3 regions of the Bacillus shivajii genome follow, and region 2 is predicted to be linked to each of the others. Evidence: riboswitches for the same ligand, from Rfam matches in the RefSeq annotation. Region 2 holds a riboswitch; each other region holds the start of a gene.

Region 1 (8,049 bases), 440 kb from region 2:
AATCTTTACGTATGGAAGATGATAATGGAGATGACGAACATAACGTTCGTCGATTTAATGAAGGACGTAGACAGCACAGACAAGACCGTACTATCCCAAATCAATAATTCACTTATAAACATAACGAGCGAATTAAATCAAAAAGGCCGTCTCGAATAGATACAAACAAATGATCTTTCGAGACGGTCTTTTCCTTTTTTATGCCTCTTCAGCAGCATTTACCTGCTCGTCTGCATGATAAGAGGAACGAACGAGTGGACCAGATTCACAGTGCTTGAATCCTTTACTTAGTGCAATTTCTTTAAGCTCAGCAAACTCTTCTGGTGTCCAATATTTTTTCAACTTGATATGGCTTTTCGTTGGCTGTAAATACTGACCTATTGTCAAAATATCAACATCTACCGCACGAAGGTCGTCCATTGTTTCAATAATCTCTTCCTTCGTTTCTCCAAGCCCGATCATTAGGCTTGATTTCGTTGGAATCTTCGGTTGCATTTCTTTCGCTCTTCGTAAAAACTCTAGCGAACGTTCATAAGTAGCCCTTGCACGGACCCGAGGAGTTAAACTTCTAACCGTTTCAATATTATGGTTTAAAATATTAGGCCTTGCGTCCATTAGCATCTTTAAGTTTTCTTCCTTACCACCCATATCAGACGGAAGAACTTCTACTGTTGTAAATGGGCTTTTACGACGAATCGCTCTTACCGTTTCAGCAAAAATCTCAGCACCACCGTCTTTTAGATCATCTCTTGCAACAGCCGTAATAACGGCATGTTTAAGCCCCATTAGTTTCACAGATTCAGCAACACGTTCTGGTTCTTCACGATCTAATTCTGTTGGAAGTCCAGTTTTTACTGCACAGAAGCGACAAGCTCGTGTACATATAGCTCCTAAAATCATAAAAGTTGCTGTTTTTCTTTCAGCCCAACATTCATGAATATTTGGACAACGCGCTTCTTCACAAACAGTATGTAATTTTTTTTCACGCATCATCTTTTTTAACCCTGTATAAGATTCGTTCGTGTTCAATTTAATTTTTAACCATTCGGGTTTACGGATATATTCTTCTTTTTTAGCCACAACCTTCACGCTCCCGTTTTGCTTATTATTAAGAAAAAATGTTTTCATTATTTTGCATCAATGGATGACAAAAATATCTTACGTAACTATATACATACACACGTACATTCCAACTCTTTTCAGTATTCCTGAATACCTTTTAATCATTAGTAACTTTAACATGAAAGCCGATAAATCTCAAAGAGTATGTTTTTTTCCAAGATTTGTCGGAATCAAACCCACCCACTTTTTCGCAAACTAAAATCAGTTATTGATTCGAAGGAGGATTTATAAAATGAGAAAATGGATAACGAGAAGTATGTTGCTCGTTCCTTTTTTGTTCATTCTTTTTCAATATAACATAGTAAGTGCTGAGAATGTTCAGGATTTATCACCAGAAGATATTTACGAAAAACGAATGGGGCTATACTTAAAAGCAGAAGCAACCTCACATATACCGTGGTACTATTTTGCTGCAGTAGATAGCTACGAAAGAGGATTGCGTAGAGCAAGAAATGACCTTCCCGAAGAAGAAGGCTTGATCGCGATTTATTTTACTCCTGAAGAATGGGCAGGAGAACAAAACCCAAATAAAGATGATACCGATCCACTCTCTATATCCTTCTTTGATGGAATTGGTCTTGACGGAGATGGTGATGGTAAAGCAGAGCTTACGAATGATGAGGATGTTCTTCATACTTTCTCACAACATTTAGCTAAATTCGGTAGCAGTGATGAAAATATTCGAATAGCTCTTTGGGACAATTACCAACGTGATAAAGCAATCGAGTTGGTTATGGGTCACGCAAAAGTGTATCGACAGTTTGATACATTAGACCTTAGTGAACGTGCATTCCCTATGCCACTTAATTATAATTATAGTTATCGCAGTACATGGGGAGACCGAAGAGGATGGGGTGGCAACCGTATCCACGAAGGAACAGATGTATTTGCGGGCCACGGTACTCCTATTAGAGCGACAACTTATGGGATCGTTGAATTAAAAGGCTGGAATAAATACGGAGGTTGGCGCATTGGAATTCGTGATGTAAACAATGTCTACCACTACTTCGCTCATATGAGCAGCTTTGCTAAAGGAATTGAACGAGGAAGTATTGTTGAACCAGGAACAGTTATTGGCTATTGTGGAAGTTCTGGCTACGGAAAACCTGGTACTCAAGGGAAGTTTCCTCCACACCTTCATTATGGAATGTATAGAGATAATGGCTTTATTGAGTGGTCCTTTGATCCTTACCCATCATTACGTGCGTGGGAAAAAGCGGATAGAAAGAAAAAATAAAATTTCAGTAAACAAAACTTGGCTTATCGTTAAAGAGATTCTTAGTAAGCGAAGTGTGCTTACTTAGAATCTCTTATGCTTTAGTGCAAGTCCTTATGGCGAAAGCCTTAGTTGCCACAAGCATAACTCCATTGATTAAACTACGAGTTGCGACGAGTAACCGCAGGAGCACAAAGCAACAGCTTCCTCGAATTCACTCCGACATGCGACGAGTAACCGCAGGAGCACAAAGCAACAGCTTCCTCGAATTCACTCCGACATGCGACGAGTAACCGCAGGAGCACAAAGCAACAGCTTCCTCGAATTCACTCCGACATGCGACGAGTAACCGCAGGAGCAGTTACTTTAATCCTTTATCAAAGTTAAAAACTCTTAAAGTATAACAAAAAGCAGCTCCTAAAAAGAGCTGCTTTTCTTCTACTTACTATCTTAGAAAATGTTCAAAATTAAAATCCAAAGAATACCTAGTGGTGCAACAATTCGAATAAACCAAATCCAAATTGCTCCAATTGTTGTATCTGTTAACCCTGTTTCACGTAGAGCGTCAACTTTATTCCAGCCCCACCCAACGAATAATGCACTGATCATTCCACCTAGCGCTAATAAATAACGATCCGTTAATGCATCAACTGCATCTAAGAACGGCATTCCGAAAATTAAGAAGTCACTTAATGGTCCACCATAACTTAAAGCAGATGGTACCCCGAATAATGTGACAATCACACCTGCAACAATCGTTGCTTTTTTACGGTTCCAGCTAAACTGGCGCATCGCGTAAGCTACACTTACCTCAAGTAATGAAATTGCTGAAGATAAAGCCGCAATCGCTACTAGGAAGAAGAAGACGATCGCAAAGAATGTACCCGCGCCACCCATTAAGTTAAATACTTCAGGGAGTGTAATAAAGATTAACCCAGCTCCGTCAGTTGGATCAATATTTGCAAACGTAAATACGGCTGGGAAGATCATAATACCTGCAACAATTGCAAATAGTGTATCTAACGTTACAACTGTACCCGCTGCACTTGGAAGCTTCGTATCTTTAGGTAAATAACTCGCATAAGTGATCATCGCACCCATACCTAATGATAAAGTGAAGAATGCTTGCCCAATCGCCGCAGCGTAAACACCTGGTTCACCAAAAGCTGACCAGTCAGGACTAAACATAAAGCGTAAACCTTCACCAGCTCCATCAAGCGTAAGAGCAAAGCCTGCAAGGATAATAATTAAAACTGCTAATAAAGGCATAAAAATACGGTTTGAAAGTTCGATACCTTTCTTTACACCAAAAAATACAATAAAGATAACAATAGCCATAAATAAGAACTGCCAGAATACAGGGCCTACCGCTCCACCGATAGCTCCAAAAAAGAACTCATCGTATGTTCCACCTTCAACACCTTGCGCAATTCCTGTTACGTAAGCATATAAGAAGTAAACAACCCAACCGGCGATTACACCGTAAAAGGATAGAATTGTAAATGCTGAGACAACACCAAAGATACCACCTAATGCCCACGGCTTTCCTGGGGCTATTTTTGTAAATGATCCCACGACATCCGACTGTCCCCTGCGACCGATGGAAAATTCAGCAAGGATAACTGGTAAACCGATCAGAAGAATACATAAAATATAAATAAGTAAAAATGCTGCTCCCCCGTTTTCACCAGCGACATAAGAGAATCGCCAAATGTTCCCTAAACCTACTGCGGACCCTACTGCGGCTAATATAAATCCTAGCCTCGTGGCCCATTGTTCGCGCTCTGCCATAGTAATTTCCCCTTCCTTGTCACATTAAGTTTTTTTATTTTTTTGATTTTAATGTGTATAGTAATATATTCTCTCTATCCTCCTTCCAATAAAGGATAGTAAAATATATTCACTATGTTGTCTTATTATAATTATTTTTCAAAAGCTTGTCAAAGTATTTTCTGATTTTTTTTATAAATCTAAATTTATAAATAACTTATATTCCGACATAACCCTACATTTTTCTTTTTTATAGAAAGCTCAGTTTAAGTTGAGTGTTAATATTAAATAATGAAGGTTAATGGTTAAATAAAATAATTTGTGACGAGCAAAGGTGACGAAGCTAGCGACTAGCATCGACTTCACGAGTTAGCTACGACCTGCCTCAACGGACAGGACGCCCTAATACCGAGCATGCCACAGGACGTGGCGTTTTGCTCGGTGAACGGACAGGACGTCCTAATACCGGACATACCACAGGACGTGGCGTTTTACTAGGTGGACGCATATATCCCAGTTTACGGCTTTTAAAGGAGGAGGTTTAACAGCGTCTTATAGAAAAAGACTTGTTCAAATAAATTGAACAAGTCTTTTCCGTTTATTTTTCAACAGGTCCGCCATAGAGTCTGTTGACAACAATTTTTAAGATGAGAATCGCAACAATAAATGCAACGATCGCTCCTAGTAATGAAACGAATAAACTTCCTGTAAAACCAAGGATAAGGAAACCGACAATTGCTATTCCACCGACAATTAGTGCATAAGGAAGCTGTGTTAACACGTGATCGATGTGATGGCTTCCTGCCCCAGTTGAAGAAAGAATCGTTGTATCAGAAATTGGTGAACAGTGGTCTCCAAAGATCGCACCTGCTAATACTGCTGCTAACACTGGTAACAATAAGTTTACATCTGTAACGATCGCCATTTGACCAGCAATCGGCAGCATAATACCAAATGTTCCCCAAGATGTTCCCGTAGAGAAAGCCATGAAACCAGCAATGATAAATAATAAAGCAGGTAAAAAGCCTAAGTTCATATTTCCATCAACTAACGTTGCTAAATATTCACCAGTGCCTAACTCACCAATAATCTCAATAATCGTCCAAGCGAAAATTAAAATATAAATCGCAGGAAGCATGGATTTAACTCCAGCCCAAAGACCAATTCCTAAATGTTTTACTGGTAATTGGCGTAAGAAGCTAATACCAATCGTTACAAGTAAACTAATGAGTCCACCGTAAAGTAGCGATGCAGCAACGTCTGTGTTTTCAAATGTTGCTAATAATCCCGCTTGACCTTCTGTGCCTTGGATTCCTGTAATAATCATAAAGAAGACTGTTGCAGCAATTAACGTTGCAATAGGCCAAATTAAATCGCCTGTACGTCCTTCTGTCACTGGCTTTGCATCATCACTTTCACCAGGTACTGGACCTTTATTTAAATCAACTAGCTCGCCTGTTTGCATTGCATGTAGTTCATGTTTACGCATTGGGCCAATATCTAATTTGAAATACGCAACAGCAAACACTAGTAAAATAGCAAATACTGCATAGAAGTTCATTGGTGCAATCAGCATAAATGCTTGTAACGCAGAGTAATCTGCTGTACTATCTGCTAAAATATCACCGATAATTGTAATAATGTACGCACCCCAGCTTGAAAGTGGCACAATGACACACATTGCCGCAGCCGTTGAGTCAACCGTATAAGCAAGCTTTGCACGAGAAACTCTGTGTCTGTCAGTAAACGGACGACTAACGTTACCTACTGTTAAACTATTAAAGTAATCGTCAATGAAGATGATAATTCCTAAAAACCCTGAAACGAACTGAGCGCCTACTCGTGTCTTTACTTTGCTTAATGCCCATTCACCAAAAGCACGACTTCCCCCAGTCATTGTAATTAGTGCGGCAATCATACCAAGCGTTAGTAAGAAAAGAATAATATAAAATTCCCAAGTGTTGATTCCGCCATCAGAAATAAAAATACCTGATACGATCGAAAAAATTTGTGAAAATGTCTCATTAATAAACTGCTCTTGATTTTGGTTTACCATGAGTGCCCCAACGATGATTCCGATTCCTAAAGAAAGTAATACACGTTTCGTTAGAATCACCATTAATAATGCCAAAATTGGTGGTAATAAAGATAAAATACCGTGTTCCATCTCTTCTTCCTCCTTAATTTTCTGCAAGCCTTCAATGTATTTTCATTTAAAGGCATGTTGTTTCTGTTCGACAATTGTTCAGTGTGAAGAAAGAGGAGAAATCTATAAAATGCTAGTGATAAGAGCTGACCTTAGTTTTAAGCAAAATAAAAAGGCAACAAAGGGAATTCTTTGTTACCTGAAACAATCAAGCAATTGATTTCCCCCACCACAATGATTAGTAGTCCTCCACTTCCACGATCGAAGTGACAGTGTTACATTTATTCAATGTAACCCCAGCTAAGCAGTCTTGGACGAGACTGTCTTGCTTCGGCAAAGCTCCCTTTCAGAAATGTTCTTCGTTCGTCCATTCTCCCATTTCCTACTCTTAAACTTTGCGCCTCTACCTCATCGGCTGCGATGAGGCGTACTATGTGTCATGTAATTGTCAAACTGAGATTGATTCTATCAAAGCTTTTGATAGAAAGCAACCGTATTTTATTAGTAAAATTGTTCCAAATAGCCTGAAAACTGAGTCATTATATAAAACATGTGAATAAAAGGATGAGTTTTGCAATTCTGAGCTTTTAATCGCAATGTCATTGTTTTCTTTTTTGCAGGTTTGTATATTTGTTCAACGCTTATGTCGTAATCGGGATAGCGAGTGGAACTGAACTTCGCAGGACGTTAACTGATACTCTAATTCAAAAGCGAGTGGCCAAAAACGAATCGACCATCTTTAAACTATTTTCAAGACAGACACCCATGCGAAGTTATTTTCGCTCCATGAAGTATGAAAATGAGTTCATTTTTAATTTTTTCAAAGTAAGTTTGGGAGCACGTTGCGAGGACTGTCTCTTCCTCTACAAGTATATTCTTTGAAGTGTATCCGTCCATCGGACAAAACGCCACGTCCTGTGGCATGCCCGGCATTAGAACGTCCTGTCCGTCGAGACAACTCACAGCTTATTCGACGAAGTCACCCTGGATCCAACGGGAAAAGCAACGAACAACACTACGCTGATTAAGCTATGAGCTGCGACGACGCATCCAGCTTCGTAGCAACAGCTAGTAGAGGAAGAAGCAACAAACACTGCTTCGTCGAGCCACTGAGAGCTGCGACGACGCATCCAGCTACGTTGCAACAGCTAGTAGAGGAAGAAGCAACAAACACAGCTTCGTCGAGCCACTGAGAGCTGCGACGACGCATCCAGCTTCGTAGCAACAGCTAGTAGAGGAAGAAGCAACAAACACTGCTTCGTCGAGCCACTGAGAGCTGCGACGACGCATCCAGCTTCGCAGCAACAGCTAGTAGAGGAAGAAGCAACATGTGCTTCCAAAAATACGATTTATTTTCAAGATAGAATCCTTTCCAAAAAAAACAGGAAACTGCAACTTTACAGTTTCCCGCTCCTAACATTCCAAGCATTATTATTTTCTACGTTCGTAAACAACGAATGTGTGTGCAAATTTATTTTTCTCATCAATTGTTCCTTCTTGCGACGAGACAACTTTCCATATGCTCTCATCAATCTTTGGAAAAAACGTATCTGCTTCGAACGTTTCATGAATCCATGTTATATAAAGGCGATCTGCAATTGGCATAAGCTGTTCATAAATCGTTGCACCACCAATCACAAAAAACTCTTCTGCTTCATCCACTAATGGTTTGACATCCTCGAATGCATGAATAACTTCAACATCATCAACATGGAAATCTGTACTTCTTGTTAAAACAAGGTTTCTTCGTTTCGGAAGCGGTCTGCCGATGGATTCAAAGGTTTTTCTTCCCATT
Region 2 (8,049 bases):
AAGACAAGCCCTCGGGAAAGCGTCCGTCTGAAGTGACGTTCACGCTCATCGTTCGGTATTTCGCACCTTATATTGAGTTATAAAATTGATTCACTATTATGAAAAATTTGTCAATAACGTCAATAAAAAAGACCGCTCATATGGCTTTGTTCACTGCCAATGAGACGGTCTTTTCAATATATTTGCTTATTAAACCGTTACTTTCGGTTTTTCACTTGCATCAAGTTCGAATGTCGAATGCAGTACATCAATTGCAGTAGCCATTTTCGCTTCTGGAACCACAACAGATACTTTAATTTCAGACGTACTAACCATTTTCACCTCGATCTCATGATCAGAAAGTGCCTGGAACATGTTTGCTGCAACCCCTGGATTCGAGACCATTCCTGAACCGACGATGGATACTTTTGCTAATGAGTCTTCATGGCGAATCCCTTGATAGCCAAGTTGTTCATGGTTATTTTCTAACAATTTAAGTGCTTCTGGTAATTCTTGTGTGTGTAATGAAAAAGAGACGTTCATTTCATTTTCACCAGTCATTTGTTGAATAATAATGTCTACGTCAATTCCAGATTCAGCTAGTAATGAGAAGACATCACTCATTGCGTGAAAACGATTTGGTAATCTTTCAATCGTAATTTTCGTAACTGCCCCTTCAAATGCTAAACCTCGTACGATTAAATTTTGTTCCATTGATACATCCTCCTCAACAATTGTACCTTCAACATCTTCCATACTTGAACGAACGATTAATGGAAGGCTATAATTTTTCGCAAACTCTACTGCTCTCGGATGCAATACACCTGCTCCGAGGTTTGCTAGCTCCAACATTTCATCATAAGAAATACTTTGCAATTGACGTGCATGTTTGGCTACTCGCGGGTCACATGTGTAAACTCCTGTCACATCTGTAAATATCGAGCAAGACTCCGCTTTTAAAGCTGCAGCAATTGCAACTGCCGTTGTGTCTGAACCACCACGTCCGAGTGTTGTGATTTCACCACTTTCTGACATGCCTTGGAAGCCGGCAACAATCACCACTTTACCTTCACCTAAGTATGTTTCAAGTCTTTCTGTATCAATATCTGTTATACGTGCATTTTGGTGCACAGGCTCGGTTTTTATACCTGCTTGCCATCCAGTTAATGATACTGCATCAATGCCCATTTCTTTTAGTGCCATCACCATTAACGAGATTGTTACTTGTTCACCTGTACTTAAGAGCATATCCATTTCTCTACGGTCAGGTGAGTCACTAATTTCATTTGCTAGTTGGACGAGTGTATCTGTTGATTTCCCCATCGCTGATACAACTGTAACAACGCGATTTCCTGCTTCGTGCTCACGTTTTACTCGTTCAGCTGCTCGTTTAATTTTCGTCACATCTCCAACAGATGTTCCGCCGAATTTTTGTACAATTGTTGCCAACGTCAATTCCTCCTCTTTTTTGTAAGGCTATGTTAAAGTCGTTTTTTATTTTGTACTTCGTTCTCGGTGGAGTAGCCACCTTTGCTCTTCACAAAGTCAAACATCGTTTAATCATACGATTTAACATTAACAAGCCTACTGTACATTCATTTGTGAGAAAAAGACCATCCGCACTTTTGCCTAACCCTGACACTTTGACGATGTTTACCGACAAAGTTTCTTGAGTAAGACAATAAAAAACGGCAGTAGGAAGGTTCCCACTGCCGAATACGACTTTTATCATTCTATCTTTCATCGAAAAGTCGCTCCGTGAGATAGTCCTCCATACAGGTTTATTACTGTATGACAGCCCTGTATTTATTCAATACAGATCCAAAAGATTACGGTTGAGAAGTAACCTTTTTCGGCGAAGTCCCCTTTCCTTTATGATCTGTGAACCTCAACATTCTCACATAAAGTACTGATGACCTTCGCACCTCTACCACCACTTCAAGAGCTGAAGTATGGAATTCAATTTTCAAACTTGATTAGTAGTGTAACAGAATAAATTTTGTAGAGCAATCATCATTTATTGGAAAAAATGTCCGTTTAGTTATACCTACGTCATCTTCACCAAGTTAGCTTATACATTGTCATTTTTATCTGCATTTATCTATTTCTTCCTACTAATATATACATTGCTATTGATGGAAATCGATCAAGATTGCTTCACTTATGATTCATTCTCTTCTTGAATTTTCTTCAACAAGGCTTCAGCCGCAGGCTTTGGTATACCTGCTTCTCTTATTTCATTATAGGTTGCTTCTTTCAACCTTTTTAATGAACCAAATTGCTTGAGGAGACTGCGCTTACGTTTTTCCCCGATACCATCAACTTCATCTAGAATTGTACTAAACATCGTTTTCTTTCGGACATTACGGTGGAACGTAATTGCAAAACGATGTACTTCATCTTGGATACGTTGTAATAAATAAAAACCTTGACTCGTTTTTTTCAATTGGACAGGTTCTGCTGGATCACCGATCATCAACTGTGACGTTCGGTGTTTATCATCCTTCACAAGTCCACAAACTGGTATTGCTAATCCTAATTCATCTTCTAGAACACTTTGAGCAGCCGAGATTTGTCCTTTACCTCCGTCAATGACGACAAGGTCAGGTAGTGGTTGTTCTTCTTTTAATAGTCGTGCATACCGTCTGCGAACAACTTCTCTCATCGACTCATAATCATCTGGTCCTTCGACTGTTTTCACTTTATATTTTCGGTAGTTTTTCTTATCTGGTTTCCCATCAATAAAAGAAACCATCGCTGAAACTGGGTCGACACCTTGAATATTGGAATTATCAAATGCTTCGATTCTATGGGGGGTGTCAATATTTAATGCTTTACCAAGGTCCTCAACAGCAATCACTGTTTTTTGTTCATCTCGTTCAATAAGATCGAATTTTTCTTTTAGTGCAATTTTTGCATTTTTGTTCGCCAGCTCTACAAGCTCTTTCTTTTGACCTCGTATTGGTTTGTAGGTTTTGACCTTTAAAAACTCCGCTACAATTTTCTCATCGATTTCTTTAGGGACAAAGATTTCTTTCGGCTTTTTATGCTGATCATCAAGGTAAAATTGACCGATAAATGTATAAAAGTCGTCCTCAGGTTCCTGATACATTGGAAATAATGAAACATCCCGCTCAATGAGTTTTCCTTGGCGAACGAAAAACACTTGAATACACATCCACCCTTTATCGTAATAAAAACCGAACACATCACGATCAATTTCATCAGTGATCGTCATTTTTTGTTTTTCCATAACAGCTTCAATGTGTTGGACTTGATCTCGAAGCTCTTTTGCTCGTTCAAAATTAAGGTCTTCAGAAGCTTGGAGCATTTTTTCAGTCAATTCTTGCTTAATTTCTTTATGACCTCCTCCAAGGAAACGAGTAATTTCTTGGACGAGTTCTTTATTTTTTTCTTCAGTCACTTCAAACTCACAAGGAGCCAAGCATTGTCCGATATGATAGTACAAGCAAACACGATCTGGTAATGTGCGACATTTTCTTAATGGGTAAAGTCGGTCGAGGAGCTTTTTCGTTTCATTTGCTGCACCTGCATTCGGGTATGGTCCAAAGTACTTTCCGCCATCCTTTTTAATATTACGTGTCGTAATAAGGCGTGGGTGTTCTTCTTTCGTAATTTTTAAATACGGATAACTTTTATCATCTTTAAGCATGACATTGTAGCGAGGCTCATATTTTTTTATTAAATTTTGTTCAAGTACAAGAGCTTCAAGGTCAGACGAAGTGACAATGTATTCAAAATCTCGAATTTCACTGACGAGCCGTTGCGTCTTTTTATCATGGGAACCAGAAAAGTAAGAGCGAACACGGTTTCGAAGCAGCTTAGCCTTACCGACATATATGATTGTTCCATGTTTATTTTTCATTAAATAGCAGCCAGGCTGTGCTGGTACTAGAGATATCTTTTCTTTAAGATCCGACATGTCAATGTCGCCCCTTTACTATCATCATTTGCTTTTACTATAGCATATCGTACGATCTTTCACATTAGAGGGGATACAACTGGAACAATCTTCTCAATAAAATGTTCCATTTAAAAAGACTGTCCCACAATTTGTGAGGCAGCCTTTAAAATGTTTTATTCATTCCTATAAAACACAGGAAATGAAAATCTTATAGATGTTTGTTTAGCAATTCAGCTAATGCTTCTTTTGGTTGGAATCCAACAACTTGCTCAACTACTTCTCCATCTTTGAAAACAAGTAGTGTTGGGATACTCATAACCCCAAATTTGCTTGCTGTTTCTTGGTTTTCATCTACATCTAACTTTACGATTTTTACTTTATCGCCCATTTCACTATCTAGTTCTTCAAGAACTGGAGCGATCATTTTACAAGGACCACACCATGGTGCCCAGAAGTCTGCGAGAACGACGCCTTGCCCTGTTTCTGTTGCAAAGTTTTGATCAGTTGCGTTTACGATTGCCATTATAAAATTCCTCCTTGTGATTTCGCACTAATATACCCTTATAGGTATTATACAACGATTTGCTACAAAATGTGAAGAGTTTTTGCTCACAATTATTTTTCCTAAAAATCACGAGTATAAACCTCTCCTTATTATCTTATCTAAGTTCTGTCTTACACGCAAAAATATTGCTTACTTAAGTATATTTTTCTTTATAGAACCGAGCCTCCATAAAAAAACTGCATTTGTGAGAAATCCTTAAACACTTGTCATATAATGCTTTGTTTATGGTTTTTCATAAAGACATTAAAAAGTATTTCATTATTAACTTGATTATTGATATAGTGTTTTCTTTTGTATTAACAAGGATTTATGAAAAACTTAACTTATTTAAATTAAGAAGGTTTAAACGGTATCATATCTTTCTGACATTCATCTCCTTTTCATTCGTCATTATTGGGTATGAAACATCGTTAAGAAAAGTAAATAAATAAGCAAAGTGCCAGACACCTCAAAAGTGGTGTCTGGCACTTATTAGCCATTCTGACCAATATTTATACTAATACTTTTTTAAATTCTTCTGTTAGCTTAGGTACAACATCGAATAGGTCACCAACGATACCATAATCAGCAATGTTAAAGATTTCTGCTTCTGGATCTTTGTTAATAGCTACGATTACTTTAGAATTCGACATTCCTGCTACGTGCTGGATCGCGCCACTGATTCCAACTGCAATGTAAAGGTCCGGCGTAACAACTTTACCAGTTTGACCGATTTGGAGTGCATAATCACAATATTCCGCATCACATGCTCCTCGAGAAGCTCCAACTGCTGCACCTAGTACTTCTGCTAGCTCATCAAGAATACCAAAGTTTTCGGAACTCTTTATACCACGACCACCAGCGACGATAACTGATGCTTCTGATAAGTCCACACCAGAAGTTGTATTTTTCACAACTTCTTTAATAATTGTTTGTAAATCAGCAATATCTACATCGACACTTTCGACGTTTCCAGTTTTAGATTCATCTTTGTCTAATGCTGCAATATTGTTTGGACGGATTGTAGCAAAGACTAACCCTTCTTTAACCACTTTCTTCTCAAACGCTTTACCTGAATAGATTGGTCGAGTGAAAATCACTTCATCGCCTGCTGTCTCCACAGTTACTGCATCTGAGACAAGTCCTGAGTCAAGTCTTGCCGCAAGTTTCGGAGATACATCTCGACCAATTGAAGTGTGTCCAAGAATGATCCCGTCTGGACTTTCTTGGTCAACAACTGCTTTTAGTGCTTGAGTATAACCTTCTGGTGTATAATTTGTTAATTTATCGTTCTCAACGGTTAATACGCGATCAGCTCCGTAATAGAAAATCTCATTTGCTAAACCGCTTACATTTTTACCTAATACAACACCTACAACTTCTCCACCATCAGAGATTTCTTTTGCAGCTGCTATCGATTCAAAGGTCACGTTACGGAATTCACCGTCACGAATTTCCCCAATTACTAACATTTTCTTAGCCATATGGATCAACCCCTCCTGTTATATCACTTTCGCCTCATTTTTTAATAAAGAAACTAATTCTTGGACTTGATCGTCCAATTCACCTTCTAAAATCTTTCCTGCTTGCTTTTCAGGTGGTAAGAAACGTTCGACAGTCGTTGTTTTTCCTTCAACATCGTCTTCATCAAGATCTAAATCATCGATATCTAACGTTTCTAACGGTTTCTTTTTCGCTTTCATAATTCCTGGTAAAGAAGGATAACGAGGCTCGTTTAATCCTTGTTGTGCAGTAACAAGAACAGGAAGACTTACTTCAACAATTTCCTGGTCTCCTTCTACGTCACGCTCAATCGTTGCTTTTCCATCTGCAACGTCGATATTTACGATCGATGTAACGTGGTTGATTCCTAACTTTTCAGCAAGGCGCGGTCCAATTTGCCCAGATGCATTGTCAACAGCAACATTTCCGCCTAAAATAACGTCCACTTCTTTATCCTCAAAGTAAGCAGCTAAAATTGCTTGTGTTGAATATTGATCACCAGCTTCAACATCTTCATCATCAATTAGAACGGCTTTGTCTGCTCCCATTGCCAAGCCAGTGCGAAGTTGCTTTTCAGTTTCTTCATCTCCGACAGTGACGATCGTTACTTCACCACCATGTTCATCTCGAAGCTGAATTGCTTCTTCTATGGCATATTCGTCGTATGGGTTAATAATAAATTCAGCTCCATCATCAACGATTTGGCCATTTTCGATTTGGATTTTCTCTTCTGTGTCAAATGTGCGTTTCATAATGACATAAATGTTCATTTGTGTCCCTCCCATAAAAAATCTAATTAATTGAAACTTTTATTTGTTAATTCTCTTTTAAATATTCCGATATTTCAAAGCAAAAAAATGTTTTATTTATCTTTGAAGTTTGGCTTTCTTTTTTCAATGAAAGCTTGTATTCCTTCTTTTGCATCAATCGTTGCAGAAACTTCACCAAATCGTTTCGCTTCGTTCTCTGAAGCTATATCGAAGGAGTCATCTTGTGCATTTTGTAAAAGCTCTAAAGCGAAACTGACAGATATTGCGCCTTTTTGAGAAACTTTTTTTGCTAATTTCTCTGTTTCCTCTAAAAGTGTATCTTGCGGATGAGCATGGTTTGCTAAGCCCCATTTAACAGCTTCTTTACCAGTTATTGGATCAGAAGTGAGTAACATTTCTGTCGCTTTTGCACGTCCTACAAGTCTAGGTAAACGTTGAGTACCTGCAAATCCTGGAATTAATCCTAGCTGTAATTCTGGTAAACCAAGTTTCGCATCTTCAGCAACAAGACGAATGTGACAAGCCATGGCTAACTCTAGTCCTCCTCCAAGCGCTGCCCCATGAATTGAAGCAATGACTGGCTTCGAGAAGGTTTCGATTTTCTTGAAAACTCTTTGTCCTTTTCTCGCCATCTCACTAAACGAATCACTACCGTTTACCATTGTGAATTCTTTAATGTCGGCCCCTGCTGCAAAAAAGCGCCCTTCACCATGAACGACTACGGCCTTGACATCTTCGTCCTCTTCGATTTTTGAAAAAGCAAGATCAAGGTCATCGAACATCGCTTGAGATAACGTGTTTGCTGGTGGATGATTTAAAGTTATAAAAGCGATTCGTTCTTCTTTGCGTAATTTGATATAAGTAAACTCAGTCAAAAATCTCACTCCTCTCATTCGCTGTTCATTTCTTTTGATCTCCTATATAAATATAGGTGAAATCAAACTACTTTTTTAAACCATTTAATAGAGTAGCGTTTAACGGTTCTGCAAGTGCAACTAGGTTGTAACGATGATCTTTCATTACCCAGTTTGTGACGACTTCATCAATCGCACCAAAAATGATTTGCCTAGCAATTCTTCGGTCTAAGTTTTCATTGAAATAACCAACTTCAAGCCCTTCTTCAAGGATTGAATCAATTAAACCTAGATAGCCTTTTAAAACTTCATTAATACGATTACGTAAAGCAATGTTTGACTGTCTTAACTCTAGTTGAGTGACGATGGCTAAATCGTAATCATCTTCGAGCTGACGTAAATGCATTTCAATTAAAAGGAGCATCTTTCTTTCAATTGAAGTTTCTTGCTCTAGGTGATCTTTACTCTTTTCTA
Region 3 (8,049 bases), 1.5 Mb from region 2:
TATGATTGCCGTTGTTATGGGAGCACCATCACCAAAAGAACGAAACCGTCAAATCACTGAAATGTTTGATTATGCCTATAGTCAATATGAACTGCAAAGACGTTACGAACGTGGTGATTTGTTAGGGGAAGTAAAAATAAGTAAAGGTTCCGATTCTACAGTACAAGTACTTGCAGATCGAAATGTTTCGTTACTTATGAAAAAAGGTGAAAATGTTGAAGGGATTACAGAGCGTCTTGAGTTAGAAGAGCCAATTGCTGCTCCTGTAGATAAGGGGCAAGTAGCTGGAAAACTTTACGTTGAAAAAGATGGTGATGTATTGTCTGAAGTAGATGTGATCGTCGCTGAAGATGTATCAGAAGCTTCTTTATGGAAGTTATTTAAGCGTACAACGTCAATCCTTGTCGGAAATTAAAAGAAACACCATCAATTATCGTGTTCTTTTGGCGAAATGACACTACTTTTGCGAACGTGAAGGAGTTATATCTACAAAGCGAGAATTTTGTACGTGAAAATAATACGCCAATAGCCTCTGGGAGAGGGTGCTGGTGGAAAGAACTTACGATGAGGAGTGAAACAAATGAGTCTACTCATTGATCTTGAACAACGAGAAAATGTATTGTGTGTTAGGTTAGAAGGTGAATTAGACCACCACACAGCAATGGAATTACGTGAAAAAGTTGACCTTGCTTTAGAGGAACAACATTTACGTCACGTTTTGCTGAATTTGGAACAGTTGACGTTTATGGATAGTTCAGGGTTAGGTGTTGTATTAGGGCGTTATAAACTTGTTAAGGAACAAGGTGGAGAAATGGTTGTTTGTTCAATTTCCCCTCAAGTGAAGCGTTTATTTGATTTGTCGGGAATGTTTAAAATCATTCGTCTTGAATCGAATGAAATGGATGCACTAATGAAATTGGGGGTGGCGTCATGAGAAATAAAATGGAACTATCATTTTCAGCGCTTAGTGAAAATGAATCGTTTGCCCGTGTAACGGTTGGGGCTTTTGTGGCGCAACTCGACCCGACAATGGACGAGCTGACAGAGTTAAAAACAGTTGTCAGTGAAGCAGTAACAAATGCAATTATTCATGGCTACCACGAGGATACCGAAGGGATGGTTTACTTAGAAGTGGAGCTTGAAGAAGATGTCGTTCGTTTGAGAATTGTAGATAAGGGTGTAGGAATCCACAATGTCGATGAGGCAAAACAACCATTGTATACATCGAAGCCTGAATTAGAAAGAAGTGGAATGGGCTTTACAATTATGGAGAATTTTATGGATGAGATAAACATCGAATCAGAACCGATGATAGGTACGACAGTAACACTAGTAAAGCGACTATCTAAGCAACGAGCTCTTTGTAATTGAAGGGGCGGTGCTTATGGACGTAGGAGTACAACAATCCAAAGAAACGTACCTTAATGACAAAGAAGTAAAAAGGCTAATTAAAGCAGCCCAAGAAGGAGATCAAGAGGCACGAGACCGTATTGTCAATGTAAATACTCGACTTGTATGGTCAGTCGTCCAAAGATTTCTTAATAGAGGGTATGAAGCAGATGATTTATTTCAAATCGGTTGTATCGGTCTGATTAAGTCTGTTGATAAATTTGATCTAAGTTACGATGTGAAATTTTCAACGTATGCAGTCCCTATGATCATTGGCGAAATACAGCGCTTTTTAAGAGATGATGGGACAGTGAAAGTTAGTCGTTCAATTAAAGAAAGTGCAAATAAAATTCGCAAATTAAAAGATGAATTATCGAAGACGCTAGGGCGTGTGCCGACCATTAATGAGATTGCTGAAAAACTAGATATGACTCCTGAAGAGGTCGTGTTTGCTCAAGAAGCAAGCCGACAATTAACTTCCATCCATGAAACTGTCTATGAAAACGATGGCGATCCAATTACATTACTTGATCAAATTTCAGATGACGAGGATAAGAAATGGTTTGACAAACTTGCGTTAAGAGACGAAATTGACCGTTTAGACGAACGGGAAAAATTAATCGTCTACATGAGGTATTACAAAGACCAAACACAGTCACAAGTGGCAGAACGGCTTGGAATATCACAAGTGCAAGTGTCGCGTCTTGAAAAGAAAATATTACATCAGTTAAAAGAACAGCTCGGTTAATGCCGGGTTGTTTTTTTGTGTGATTCGATTTTTAATTTGACAGTTAATAGTATAACGGCCAACGAAGCTTTCGTAATTTAGACTTAGTGATCATCCATGTTTACACGTTTAGGATTTATTAACCTTAGTGAAAAATTAGCTCTATGTAGAGGGGATTTAAGAATATTAAAGGCTTACCAGCTTAAAAATGTGATGCCCTATAGCAACGCCTATACTAGCCCCTCCTGTGCGTGCACCCGAATAGGCGAGATTTCATTAATTTTACCAAGGCTAGGTAATCGTAAGTTTCTTTATGAATTGTTTTTCCATGATTACTACATACTACAAAATAAATATGTACCTTTCTTATTTTAATGGACGAGTTTTTTGACAGTCAGTATACGGTTAGAGGGTTCAATTACGTCTCGTGAAAAAGAGTTTTAAGAAATGAGGTTTTTCAATGGAAAAAAAAGTATACCTTCGATTGAAAAGTCGTCATTGGCAAAAGCGGGGTCAGATGGTTTATATCAAGGATATCGCTCAATTGATAACGGAAGGAGTATCTTTCTATAAGCTTTCCCAGCTTCCGGTTACACTGTTGCGTGCTGAAGATAAAACTGTAAAGGTCATTGATGTAATGAATGTTGTAAAAGTGATTCAAAAGGAAATCCCTGAAGCTGATATACAAGTGATTGGACCAACCCAGACAATTCTTCTATTAAAAGAAGAGAAGAAGCCGATAAAACCGTTATTATTTGTACTCGTATGGCTTTTGTTATTTATTGGAGCTGGCCTTGCGGTCATGAATTTTCATGAGGATGTAAGTATGCAAGAGGTGCATATTAAATTACATGAAAGAATTGTAGGAGAGCGTGTTGAACATCCTTTATGGCTACAAATCCCTTACTCGATCGGTTTAGGACTAGGGATGATCTTATTTTTTAACCATATTTTTAAGAAGAAGTTTAATGAAGAACCTAGTCCGATGGAACTGGAAATGTTTAATTATGAAGAGAATATCGATCGATATGTATCGGTGTATGAAAACCCTGCATGGGGAGACAAGAAAGATGAATAGTCAAATGACGTCGATCATTATCGGGTTAGCTGGTGGTCTTGCGGTTGGAAGTGGACTTGTTGCTTTTTTGACTGTATTAGGCATTATCCCAAGGCTTTCTCACTTAACAAGAACGACAAAGAATTTACGTGCGTATGAATGGGCAATTATTTTAGGTTCACAAGTAGGAATATGGTTTAGTCTCGGTGACCCGATGCTTTCTTTTCCGAAGTTTACTCTAGCGATTGTTGGACTAGCATGTGGTTTATTTATCGGTATGTTAGCGGCAGCGTTAACAGAAGTGTTAAATGTTTTTCCGATCCTAGCAAAACGGATAGGAATGAAACAAAAAATATCATGGCTTATTCTTGCGATTGTTTTTGGCAAAATTTTTGGTTCCCTTTATCATTGGCTCGTATTCGTCAAATAAAAAGAGATGGCTTATAGATGAGTATTGTAAGTAATTCAAAAAGTTGTTGGATGTCTGCTATTGAAAGAATGCAAAGGAGAGATTACATGATTTCCAAAAAGCGGGTTATATTAATCACAGACGGTGATGAATCAGCAAAGGCCGCTGTAAGGTTAGCTGCAGAAGAATTGGATTGCTCTGTCGTTAATGAATCAGGTGGAAATCCAACAAGATTAAGTGGTGAAGAGATTATAAAAGTGATCTTATCAGCGAAAAAAGAACCAGTTTTAGTCATGTTTGATGATTGCGGTCATGCTGAAGCAGGTCCTGGTGAGATTGCGCTAAAAAGAGTTGTAGAATCAACAGAAATTGAAGTGTTAGGAGCTGTGGCAGTAGCTTCCCAATCCTTTTCCCACGAATGGACAAAAGTTGACGTGTCTATTAACCGGAATGGTGATTTGACAGAGTATGGTGTCGATAAAGATGGGATTGATGGTCTAGAAATTGGCCGAATTCGAGGCGATACGGTTTATTCATTAGATGAATTATCTTTACCGATCGTCGTTGGAGTCGGTGATTTAGGAAAAATGGGAGGCCATGATGTGATAGAGAGAGGAGCACCAATTACAAAACAAGCAATAGAGCTGATTTTGGAAAGGAGTGGTCATATTGAGTAAGAAAGATGAAACGAAAATTGATCATCCGTTTACAAACGATTTACGAGATAATGAAAGACGTATTAAAGAGCGTGTAGGGATTGGGAAAAGTTTTGATGTTGGAGTTCGGAAGGTATACATACAAGATAAAGAAGTACAATTTTACTTTGTTAACGGTTTGTGTGATATTCAATATATCATTGAACTGTTAAAAGAACTAATGTTTCTCGATGCTAATGAACCAAAGGAGGGGCGTGTAAGAGATCAAATTGAAAATCGCCTCACACACGTACAAGTTGAATATGCAAAAACGATCGATGATGCATTGACTCAAATGCTGTCTGGTCTAATATTCATCTTAATTGAAGGCGAAAGTGACGCCATTGTTATTGATGTACGTAGTTATCCTGGACGTGGTCCTGAAGAGCCAGATACAGAAAAGGTTGTTCGTGGAGCAAGGGATGGTTATACTGAAAATATTATTGAAAATACCGGTTTAACTAGGCGACGAATTCGTGATGAACGACTACGAAATGAAATTATGCGAGTTGGACGTCGGTCAAAAACAGATATTAGTATAAGTTACATTGATGGACTTGCTGATCCTGACTTAATAGAGATTGTTCGACAAGAGTTGGAGAATATTGATATTGACGCATTAACGATGGGTGATAAATTTGTTGAAGAGTTTATTGTAAAACAAGGTGCCAATCCTTTTCCGATGGTAAGGTATACAGAAAGGCCTGATGTTGCTGCAACTCATTTGATGGAAGGACACGTGATTATTTTTGTCGACGCATCTCCTTCTGTCATCATCTTACCGACAACATTTTTCCATCACGTTCAACATGCTGAAGAATACAGACAAGCTCCAATGGTAGGCACTTTTTTACGTTGGGTTCGTTTTTCGGGAATGATCTTTTCTCTATTTATTTTACCGTTATGGTTTTTAATGGTCATTCAACCAGAATTACTACCTGAGAACTTACAATTTATAGGACCGGAAGATGATGATTATAACGTTCCTATCTTTGCGCAAATACTGTTAGCAGAGCTTGGGATAGAATTATTAAGAATGGCCGCCATTCATACACCATCTCCACTTGCCACAGCATTAGGCTTAGTTGCGGCGTTGTTAATTGGTGAAATTGCGATTGAGGTAGGAATGTTTGGTGCAGAGGTTATTTTGTATGTTGCAGTTGGTGCGATTGGTATGTTTGCAACTCCAAGTTATGAAATGGGAATTGCCTTGAAGATTTACCGATTTGTTTTACTATTTGCGGTGTTATTCTTCCAAGCCCCAGGGTTTGTTGTTGCAACGACCGTCTTATTCTTACTACTTGTAATCGTGAAATCTTTGGACGTTCCGTATATGTGGCCGTTCTTACCTTTTTATCCGAAAGCATTCTGGGATATATTAATTCGTCAAGCGATTCCTTCTAAACTAAGAAGGCCGAGTATTGTTCAGCCAGGTGACCCAATAAAACAAAGCAATTCTTCGTAAGGTTAAGGAGCTTGTTTATAAATTGATATAATGTAGGTAACTGGTGGGAATTAGTACTTGAAGGAATAAAATAGGTGTGCTATTGTTTACTCTAACAGTTTTATAATCCCTCGATTATTATCGTCGGGAGGTAGAGGTGCAATGAGAATTAGTAAGTTAGCGGAGTATTAGGAGTGCGACGATGATAACTGAAAGGTCAATTTGCCGAAGTATTTATAAGTCTCCAACTTATAAATTACTGGGGTATTACTGAATAAGTAATGCACTGTCACTACGAATGTAGTGGAGCACTATCCTGTTGGTCACGTGATAATATAACTTATTGTTGTGTCAAGGATAACGGAGCTCCGTTATCCTTTTTGTTTTTATTAGCTGGGAGACCGCGGAGAAGGACAAAACGAGGAGAGTAGAATGATGAATTTATATGGTACAAGTAGAGTAAACGAACAAGGTCACTTAATGATCGGTGATGTAGATACAACAAAATTAGTGCAAAAATATGGTACACCTTTATATGTATATGATGTGAAGGATATTTGTGATCGTGCGAATCAATTTAAGGGTGCTTTTGAAAGAAACGGAATGTCTTACCAAGTTGCCTATGCAAGTAAGGCATTTAGCTGCGTAGCAATGTTTCAACTTGTTGATGAACTTGGATTAAGTTTAGACGTTGTTTCAGGTGGAGAGTTATATACAGCGTTAGAAGCAAACTTCCCAGCAGAGCGAATTCACTTCCATGGTAATAACAAGTCATTACCGGAGATTGAAATGGCCGTACGAGAAAATGTTGGTTGTTTTGTCGTAGATAATTTTACCGAGTTATCATTATTAATGGGTGTCACACAATCAATGAAACGCAAAATGGATGTTCTTATTCGAATTACTCCAGGTGTTGAAGCACACACACATGAATATATTTCTACTGGACAAGAAGATTCAAAATTTGGGTTTGATATTCAAAGTGGTCAAGCAGCAAAAGCAATTGAGATGATTCAATCAGATGAATTCTTAACATTAAAAGGGGTACATTCTCATATTGGCTCACAAATTTTTGAAACAGATGGCTTTGTTTCTGCTGTTCACGAGATATATGAGAGTTTACGGAAGTGGCATGACGAATTTTCCTTCACTCCAGAAGTACTAAACTTAGGAGGAGGTTTTGGGATTCGTTATACTAAAGAGGATGAGCCTCTTCCATTAGGTGATTATGTAGAAGCGATGGTTCAAAGTGTGAAGAACGAAAGTCTCAAATCTGGATTTCCGATACCTGAAATTTGGATTGAGCCTGGCAGAGCTTTAGTTGGTGAAGCAGGAACAACACTTTACTCTATCGGCGCAAGAAAAACAATTCCAGGAATTCGTACGTACTTATCTGTTGATGGTGGAATGACAGATAATATTAGACCAGCCTTATACCAAGCAAAGTATGAAGCTGTTGTAGCGAATAAAATGGATGAAAAGAATGAAGAGACCGTGTCAGTTGCAGGTAAGTGCTGTGAAAGTGGAGACATGCTTATTTGGGATATTAACTTGCCAAAGGTAAACCAAGGTGACATGTTAGCTGTATTATCTACAGGAGCTTACGGATATTCAATGGCCAGTAATTACAATCGTATTCAAAAGCCTGCAGTTGTTTTCGTAGAAAACGGAGAAGAGCAATGTGTCATTGAACGTGAAACATACGCCGATCTTATAAAAAATGAACGTGGGTATAGTTTGAAGGAAAAAAAAGACCCAATAGTAAATAACTCTTAAAATAATATATGTGAAAAAAATTAGTGTCTTGTACTTTTTTCATACCTTTAAGGTATGAAGTGCAGGCACTTTTTTTGTAATGGTCTAGGAAATTATAAAATACGTGCTTGTGGATAAATTTCTAGCTAGTGGTTACGTCTAGCTCCAATAATAGATACTAGAAGCAGTAGAAATACACGCAGACTCTAGCGGTAACAGCATCGAGCATTACTTCTTTGAAGAGCTTCGAGCTGCGACGAGTAATCGCAGGAGCCACAAGGTGAAGATCCACTTTGGAAGGAAATGTGTTTTCTTTCCAAAGTTTTAGCTGAAGCCGTGCCCGCGGCAAAGAAGACACTGTGACTTCAAACGAAGTGAAGAATGAACAGATGTCGCACTTGTACTCTGGAGTGAAACCGATGTAGCGTGTACTTCCAAACACGCAATGTGTTTCTTTATTCATTTCACATGAATTTTTAGGTTGGACTTAACAAAAATCTAGTGTGAATTTCTTTTCTTTATAAAATGTTGTAATATAGTATGGATAGCTATTTCAATGAATGGAGGAACGAA

What was found. Region 2 has a riboswitch for lysine ahead of LGQ02_RS15240 (hypothetical protein). Riboswitches for the same ligand answer to the same signal wherever they lie in the genome.
Region 1: another riboswitch for lysine. It lies ahead of LGQ02_RS17315 (Na+/H+ antiporter NhaC family protein); the one in region 2 lies ahead of LGQ02_RS15240 (hypothetical protein).
Region 3: another riboswitch for lysine. It lies ahead of lysA (diaminopimelate decarboxylase); the one in region 2 lies ahead of LGQ02_RS15240 (hypothetical protein).

Annotation. Positions count from the first base shown of each region.
Region 1 covers NZ_CP084703.1:3,574,890-3,582,938, forward strand. The annotation lists gene LGQ02_RS17295 (YhcN/YlaJ family sporulation lipoprotein) at 1-107, shown strand, start outside; gene lipA (lipoyl synthase) at 199-1,080, opposite strand; gene LGQ02_RS17305 (M23 family metallopeptidase) at 1,355-2,359, shown strand; gene LGQ02_RS17310 (sodium-dependent transporter) at 2,789-4,129, opposite strand; gene LGQ02_RS17315 (Na+/H+ antiporter NhaC family protein) at 4,707-6,275, opposite strand; lysine riboswitch at 6,489-6,668, opposite strand; gene LGQ02_RS17320 (dihydrofolate reductase) at 7,686-8,049, opposite strand, start outside.
Region 2 covers NZ_CP084703.1:3,131,027-3,139,075, forward strand. The annotation lists gene LGQ02_RS15235 (aspartate kinase) at 190-1,428, opposite strand; gene LGQ02_RS15240 (hypothetical protein) at 1,517-1,723, opposite strand; lysine riboswitch at 1,736-1,917, opposite strand; gene uvrC (excinuclease ABC subunit UvrC) at 2,141-3,922, opposite strand; gene trxA (thioredoxin) at 4,113-4,427, opposite strand; gene LGQ02_RS15255 (electron transfer flavoprotein subunit alpha/FixB family protein) at 4,961-5,932, opposite strand; gene LGQ02_RS15260 (electron transfer flavoprotein subunit beta/FixA family protein) at 5,951-6,721, opposite strand; gene LGQ02_RS15265 (enoyl-CoA hydratase) at 6,814-7,596, opposite strand; gene LGQ02_RS15270 (fatty acid metabolism transcriptional regulator FadR) at 7,664-8,049, opposite strand, start outside.
Region 3 covers NZ_CP084703.1:1,665,980-1,674,028, forward strand. The annotation lists gene LGQ02_RS08100 (D-alanyl-D-alanine carboxypeptidase family protein) at 1-415, shown strand, start outside; gene spoIIAA (anti-sigma F factor antagonist) at 581-934, shown strand; gene spoIIAB (anti-sigma F factor) at 931-1,371, shown strand; gene sigF (RNA polymerase sporulation sigma factor SigF) at 1,385-2,137, shown strand; gene LGQ02_RS08120 (stage V sporulation protein AA) at 2,577-3,194, shown strand; gene LGQ02_RS08125 (stage V sporulation protein AB) at 3,187-3,603, shown strand; gene LGQ02_RS08130 (stage V sporulation protein SpoVABEA) at 3,690-4,259, shown strand; gene LGQ02_RS08135 (spore germination protein) at 4,252-5,742, shown strand; lysine riboswitch at 5,866-6,043, shown strand; gene lysA (diaminopimelate decarboxylase) at 6,157-7,497, shown strand.